2 regions of the Paenarthrobacter sp. PAE-2 genome follow, and region 1 is predicted to be linked to the other one. Evidence: predicted binding sites of a transcription regulator. Region 1 holds the regulator's gene; the other holds the start of a gene.
What was found. Region 1 encodes LexA, which represses DNA repair genes until DNA is damaged. Its sites were predicted from a motif close to TCGAACANNTGTTCGA; they were not measured.
Positions count from the first base shown of each region.

Region 2: a site for LexA is predicted at 1,614-1,629, ahead of OCL88_RS14880 (LexA family protein). Genes of this name have one in related genera too.

Region 1 covers NZ_JAPDNV010000004.1:150,952-154,361, forward strand. The annotation lists gene OCL88_RS03840 (ATP-dependent DNA helicase) at 1-1,302, shown strand, start outside; gene lexA (transcriptional repressor LexA) at 1,299-2,045, opposite strand; gene OCL88_RS03850 (LysM peptidoglycan-binding domain-containing protein) at 2,386-2,742, shown strand; gene OCL88_RS03855 (histidinol-phosphate transaminase) at 2,821-3,410, shown strand, end outside.
Region 2 covers NZ_JAPDNV010000025.1:37,800-41,209, reverse strand. The annotation lists gene OCL88_RS14895 (aquaporin) at 1-604, shown strand, start outside; gene OCL88_RS14890 (ArsR/SmtB family transcription factor) at 652-1,005, shown strand; gene OCL88_RS14885 (GNAT family N-acetyltransferase) at 1,029-1,514, shown strand; gene OCL88_RS14880 (LexA family protein) at 1,644-2,075, shown strand; gene OCL88_RS14875 (Y-family DNA polymerase) at 2,068-3,366, shown strand; gene OCL88_RS14870 (hypothetical protein) at 3,396-3,410, shown strand, end outside.

The DNA.
Region 1 (3,410 bases):
CTGGCCGTGCTGCCCGAGTATGACGTCGTGGTGGTCGATGAGGCCCATGAACTGCAGGACCGGGTTACCGGAGCGGTATCCGGGCAGCTATCGGTGGCCATGGTCCACGCCGCTGCGTCCAGTGCCCGCAAGCACACAGCCATTACCGTCGACGCCTTGAATGCCGCTGCGGATCGCCTGGATCTGGCGCTGGTGGGGGTTCCCAGCGGCTTGCAGCCGAACGGCTTGAACGACGAGCTGCTCGACTGCCTCGACCAGCTGCGGGACGCCACGCGCGCCGCGCTGTCCGATTCCAAAACGGACTCCTCCAACGCCGTCGACGGCGGACGGCAGCTTGCGCGGTCGCGCCTGATGCTCATCCTGGAACTCTGCGAGAGGCTGCTCACGGCGAAGGAAAACCGGGAGGTGGTCTGGTTCTCCAGGAACGCTGCTTTCGATCCGCAGCAGGGCTACTCCCAGCCCGATGACTCCGCACCTGCGCTCATCAACGTCGCACCGCTGAGCGTCGCAGGGCGTCTCCGTGAAGGACTGTTTGCCGATCACATAGTCGTGTTGACCTCCGCTACGCTTGCCATCGGTTCGGCCTTCGAACCGGCCGCCGGCGGATTGGGACTGGTGGGGGACGGCGCGCCCAGCTGGACGGGGCTGGACGTCGGGTCCCCCTTCGACTACCCCAAGCAGGGTGTTTTGTATGTCGCCCAGCACTTGCCGAAGCCGGGCAGGGGCACGTCGCCGGAAGCCCTGGACGAACTCGAAGACCTCATTCGGGCATCCGGTGGGGGAGCGCTGTGCCTTTTCTCCTCGCGGCGCGCGGCGGAAGAGGCGGCTGATGCCATGCGGTCGCGTTTGGACGTGGACATCCTGTGCCAGGGCGAATCCACCATGGCGGCGCTTGTGAAGCAATTCTCCGATGAACCGGACACCTGTCTCTTCGGCACGATGTCCCTGTGGCAGGGGGTGGATGTTCCGGGTGGTTCCTGCCGCCTCGTTGTCATCGACCGCATCCCCTTCCCGCGGCCGGACGATCCGCTCATGACCGCACGCTCCCGGGCGGTGGCACAGTCCGGTGGTAACGGATTCATGGCGGTCTCAGCAACGCATGCGGCCATTCGGTTGGCGCAGGGCGCCGGGCGCCTCATCCGGTCGACAGGGGACAAAGGCGTGGTTGCCGTTCTCGACTCCCGGCTCTCCACGGAAAGGTACGGCGGCTTCCTGCGTGCCGCACTCCCGCCATTCTGGACGACGACGGACCGCAAGGTAGTGCAGGGAGCTTTGGGGCGGTTGGCGAAGCAGGACCCTTAGAGGGAGCGCAGCACCGAAACGACCTTGCCCATGATGGTGGCCTGATCGCCGAGGATGGGTTCGTACTGCGTGTTTTGGGGGAGCAGCCAGGTGTGCCCGTCGCGCTGGCGGAAGGTCTTAACGGTCGCTTCGTCATCAAGCAGGGCGGCCACGATGTCGCCGTTGACGGCGTCGTTCTGACGGCGGACCACCACCCAGTCGCCGTCGCAGATCGCGGCATCGATCATCGAGTCACCCGCGACTTTGAGCATGAACAGTTCGCCGTGGCCAACCAATTGCCGGGGGAGCGGGACGACGTCCTCCACGGATTGATCGGCGAGGATCGGGCCGCCGGCCGCGATCCGTCCTACCAAGGGCACCATGGCGGTGTCACTGGCAGTCGCCAGCGAGGTGACATCCAAACCGCCGCTGCTGAGCAGTGTGCCGGGAGCCTCCACCCCGGGAATGCCGGCGCCGCTGTCCAACGTCAGGGGCATGAGGACCTCCATGGCACGCGGACGCCTGGGATCACGGCGGAGGTAACCAAGCTTCTCAAGCTGGGATAGCTGATGGGTAACACTGGAGAGGCTGGCGAGGCCTACGGTATCCCCGATCTCGCGCATGCTGGGTGGATACCCGTTGTCATTGACCGACCGCTGGATGGTCTCGAGGATTTTCTTCTGCCGGACGGTGGGGCTCTTGGGGGCTTTGGGGGCCTGTTGGCTGCGCAGGGATGCCCTGCCTCCTGTGGCTTTTGCTGCCATGTTCGCCAATGCCCTTCCGTTCCGCCCGGGCCTGGTCCATTGATGCCCGAAGATGCCGGGCCCAAAAATGTCAGACCCTCCTGATGCACTGAATCTGTGCCTGTTTCTTCACTCAAACGTAGGTCAGGCACGGGCGTTTATCAAACATTTGTTCTAGCGAGTCTCGACACCATTCGTTGATAAGTGCTAAAAATGTCATAGCAAGGTTCGAATATGTGTTCTATAAACCGTTGCCGATGTTCGAAGGATGTTCGAACGCCGGGGCGGGTGCACACAGAGAATTGGCAAGTCTGTGCGGTTCACCGCCGGCGCAGGCAATCCTTCAGGAGGGCTCAGGCTCATGTCCGCTGTTACGTTCCACGATTTCCGCTCCATCCCCGCCCCCGCGCGCATTAAGCTGACGCGGCGCGGCAGGATGGTCTTCTTCGGCATTCCCGCAATGCTCCTGGTTGCCGCGCTCCTCAGCCTGGCGGGCTTCCTCAACTCGCCGGCAAAGGCATCGGACAGCCAGGCGCAGCTTCAGCCTCCTGTCGCAGTGAGTGTGACGGTTCAGCCGGGTCAGTCCCTCTGGGGAATCGCGGGAGCTGCTGCGCCCCAACGGGACCCCCGCGACGTGATTGCGGAAATCATCGAGCTCAATGATCTCCGCGGAGGCCGGATCCAGCCCGGCCAGCAGCTGTTCGTCCCTGCCGGCTAGCCCACCGGAAAGGTTTCCAAGGACCGGGCTCGGTGTCACAGTTACAGGGCACTTCGGCCGGACCCTTAAACTGTTGTAGTGACTGACCAGCTTGAGCGACTCGACCGACTTCCCCTCCGGACCAACCTGCGTGGACTGAGCCCCTATGGCGCTCCGCAGCTTGATGTCCCGATTTTGCTCAACGTGAACGAAAACACCCATGGTGTTCCTGCCGATGTTCAGGCGGCCATCACCGAAGCCGTCGCGGCGGCGGCCACCGGGCTGAATCGCTACCCGGACCGTGAATTCACCGAACTCCGGGAAGCGCTGGCAGAGTACCTCGGCCATGGACTTACTCCCGGTAACATCTGGGCGGCCAACGGCTCAAACGAAGTTTTGCAGCAAATACTCCAGGCCTTCGGGGGCCCGGGCCGTAAAGCGTTGGGCTTCCCGCCCACGTATTCCATGTATCCGTTGCTTGCCAGCGGAACCGATACTGAATACGTCCGCGGTGTCCGGGCGGATGACTACGGTCTGGATGCAGCCTCAGCGGCCAGGCAGGTCGCCGAAACCGGCGCCAACATCGTCTTCCTTTGCTCCCCGAACAACCCGACGGGTACCGGCCTTGGACTGGACGTCGTGGAGGCTGTCTATGAAGCGGGTGAATCCAGCCAGGCAATCGTGATCGT
Region 2 (3,410 bases), on a different contig from region 1:
GCTGGAAAACAGCACCGCCACGGTGCTGGGGCTCACGGTGCTGATCCTGGCGTTCGGCCCCGTCAGCGGGGCGCACTTCAACCCGGTAGTTTCCGCGGCGGACTGGTTCCTGGGCCGGCGCCATGGTACCGGACTGACCCTGACCGAACTCGGCACCTACGCAGCGGCGCAGGTCGCTGGCGCGATCGGCGGCAGCATCCTGGCCAACGTGATGTTCGACCTCGGGACCTCGATCTCAACCAAGGACCGCACCACGCCCGGGCACCTGGTTGCCGAAGTCGTCGCCACCGCCGGGCTCATCCTTCTCATCTTCTCCCTGGCCCGCACAAACCGCGGACTGCTGGCCGCCCCGGCGGTCGGGGCATACATCGGGGCCGCATACTGGTTCACGTCCTCGACCTCGTTCGCGAACCCAGCCGTGACCATCGGCCGGATTTTCACCGATACCTTCGCAGGCATCGCCCCGGTCTCCGTTCCCGGCTTCATCCTCGCCCAGATCACTGGTGCCGCACTGGGCCTGGGCCTACTACTGGCCCTGTTCCCCGCGGCAGGGAGCGCCCCGGACGACGTCGTCGTTCCGCACCCGGCCAAAGAGACGGCCTGACCGTAACTTGATATTGATGCTTGTCAATATTCGGGCATAATGGGGAGATGACTTCTCCGCTGACCATCGAACCGGCTACTACCGCCGATCGTGGCTGCTGCGCCCCCGACGCCGCTGCCCTCGATGCCGAGGACGCCAAGCAGCGGGCCCTGGTCTTCAAAGCCCTGGCGGACCCGAACCGGCTCCGGCTGCTCTCCATCGTCAAGGCCTCATCCACAGGCGAAGCGTGCGTATGCGACCTCCCCGGGCCGCTGGAACTGAGCCAACCAACCGTGTCCCACCACCTCAAAGTACTGGTAGAGGCCGGGCTGCTGCACCGGGAGAAGCGCGGCACGTGGGCCTACTTCTCCCTCGTCCCCGGCGCCCTCGATGAGGTCGCCGCGACACTCGCCGCGCTGTGAGCCCCGCAGCGCCGATCAGGGCAATGCAGCCCGGGGACTGGCCCGCGGTGCGAAGGATCTACCAGGAAGGGATCGACGGCGGCCACGCCACGTTCGAATCGACCGCCCCCGACTGGGAGGCGTTCAACACCACGCGGCTCCCCGGCCACCGCCACGTCGCTGGCCTGCCAGGCCGGGCCGCTCTGGGCTGGGCAGCCGTCACGCCGGTGTCATCCCGGACCGCATACGCCGGAGTGGTCGAACACTCCATCTACGTCAGCACGGACGCCCACGGTCAGGGCATCGGCGCCGCCCTGCTCCAGGCACTGATCGCCTCCACCGAGAGCGCAGGGATCTGGACTATTCAATCCAGCGTCTTCCCCGAAAACGAACCCAGCCTCAAACTCCACAAGGCCCACGGCTTCACAGTAGTCGGACGCCGCAATCGCATCGCCCGCATGCCGCACGGTCCACTCGCCGGGCAATGGCGCGACACACTCCTCATTGAACGGCGTTCCGCACTGATCTGATGGCCTCGTAACCACTGGCGGCCGGGCCACAGCGAAGAGTCGCCTCGGATGCGTTCGATTAAGAAGCTATTTTGTCGGCCGCCTGCAGTACAGTTAAATTCGAACATAAATTCGAATAAAAGGTGTGTTGTGGGCGTGATAGTTGGCCCCCGCGTGATAGATGCGGGGCTGTCTCTGGTGAGGATCCTGGTGGCGCCGGTCGCGGTGGCCGCCGGTTATCCCTCGCCGGCACAGGACTACTTTGAGGGCCGGATCGACCTCAACGAGCACCTGATTAAAGATGTGACCAGCACATTCATCGTGCGGGTTACCGGGCAGTCGATGGAGCAGGCCGGGATCAGTGACGGGGACGAACTGATCGTCAACCGTGCCTTGGAACCGAAGGACGGCTCCGTGGTGATCGCGGTGCTTGACGGGGAACTGACCATCAAACGGCTCCGGATCACCCCCACTGCCGTGATTCTGCAGGCAGACAATCCCCGTTTTCCGGACATCGTGGTTCCGGCGCTGTCCGAACTCACCATCTGGGGCGTGGCCACGAGGTGCCTGCACCATGTCTAAGCCAGCACTGATGCGCCGGATGCAGGAAATCGCGCACGTGGACGTTAACTGCTTCTACGCTTCGGCCGAGCGCGCCTTCAACCCGTCCCTGGAAGGCAAACCGGTGATAGTGCTCTCCAACAATGACGGCTGCGCGGTCACCCGCTCCCCCGAAGCCAAGAAGCTGGGAATCGGCCTCGGCGAGCCGTGGTTCAAACTCCGGCCCCGCGCCAAGGAATGGGGTCTGGTGGCCCTCTCCAGTAACTACGAACTCTACGGCGACATCTCCGCCCGGGTCATGGAATTGCTGGGCCGCTACTCGGCCTGGTTGGAGGTCTACTCAATCGACGAAGCATTCCTGGGCGTCAAAGGCGAACCGGAGCAACTGCTGGAGCTGGGCCGGACCATTCGTACGGCCTGCCGGCGACACGTCGGCGTGCCCGTCTGCGTCGGCATAGCCCCCACCAAGACCCTGGCCAAGCTGTGCAACAAATGGGCCAAGCACAATCCGGCCTTCCGTGGCGTATGCAGGTGGGAATCAGTACCCGCGGAACAACGCGAAGCGCTGATGGGGCGGCTTTCCGTGATCGAAATTTGGGGAGTGGCCACCCGGCTCACCAAGCGCCTGAACGCGATGGGCATCTTTTCGATTCTGGATCTGGCCCGGGCGAACCCCGTGGCGATCCGGGACAAATTCTCCATCGTCATGATGCGCACCGTCCTGGAACTGCAAGGCACACCCTGCATCCCCATGGAAGAGGAACGCGTCGGCAGGGACCAACTGATCTTCTCCCGTTCCTTCTCCACGCCGATCACCACGGCGGCGGGGTTGCGGCAGGTCATGAGCGTCTACGCCCAGATGGCCTCTGCACGCCTGGCAAAACACGATCTGCAGGCCAAGGTCCTGACCGCGTTCGCCGCGACGTCCCACTTCAACCCCAACGAGAAATCCTTCCCGTCAGTCTGCCTGACCCTGCCCGCACCAACCGCCGACCCCGTGCTGCTCACCAAGGCCGCCCACGCACTGCTCCCCCAAATCCATGAAGGCGTGAAGTACGTCCGGGCGGGAATCATGGTCACCGACCTGCGTCCCACCGGGAACCAGAAGCCGCTGGAACTGTTCCGGAATCCCCACGAGGAACGCGGCGTTGGGACCCTGCTCGAGGACGTCTCCAAACGCTATGGACGCGGAACCATCGGCCTCGGGCACGCAGGCATCCGCGGCGGACCCGACTGGACCATGAAACGCGACATGCTCTCCCCCAGATACACCACCCACTGGGACGAACTCCCCCTCGTCAAAGCCGCCTGACCCGGCTGACAAGTAGAAAGAAGCCCCTCATGACCCTGGCACCC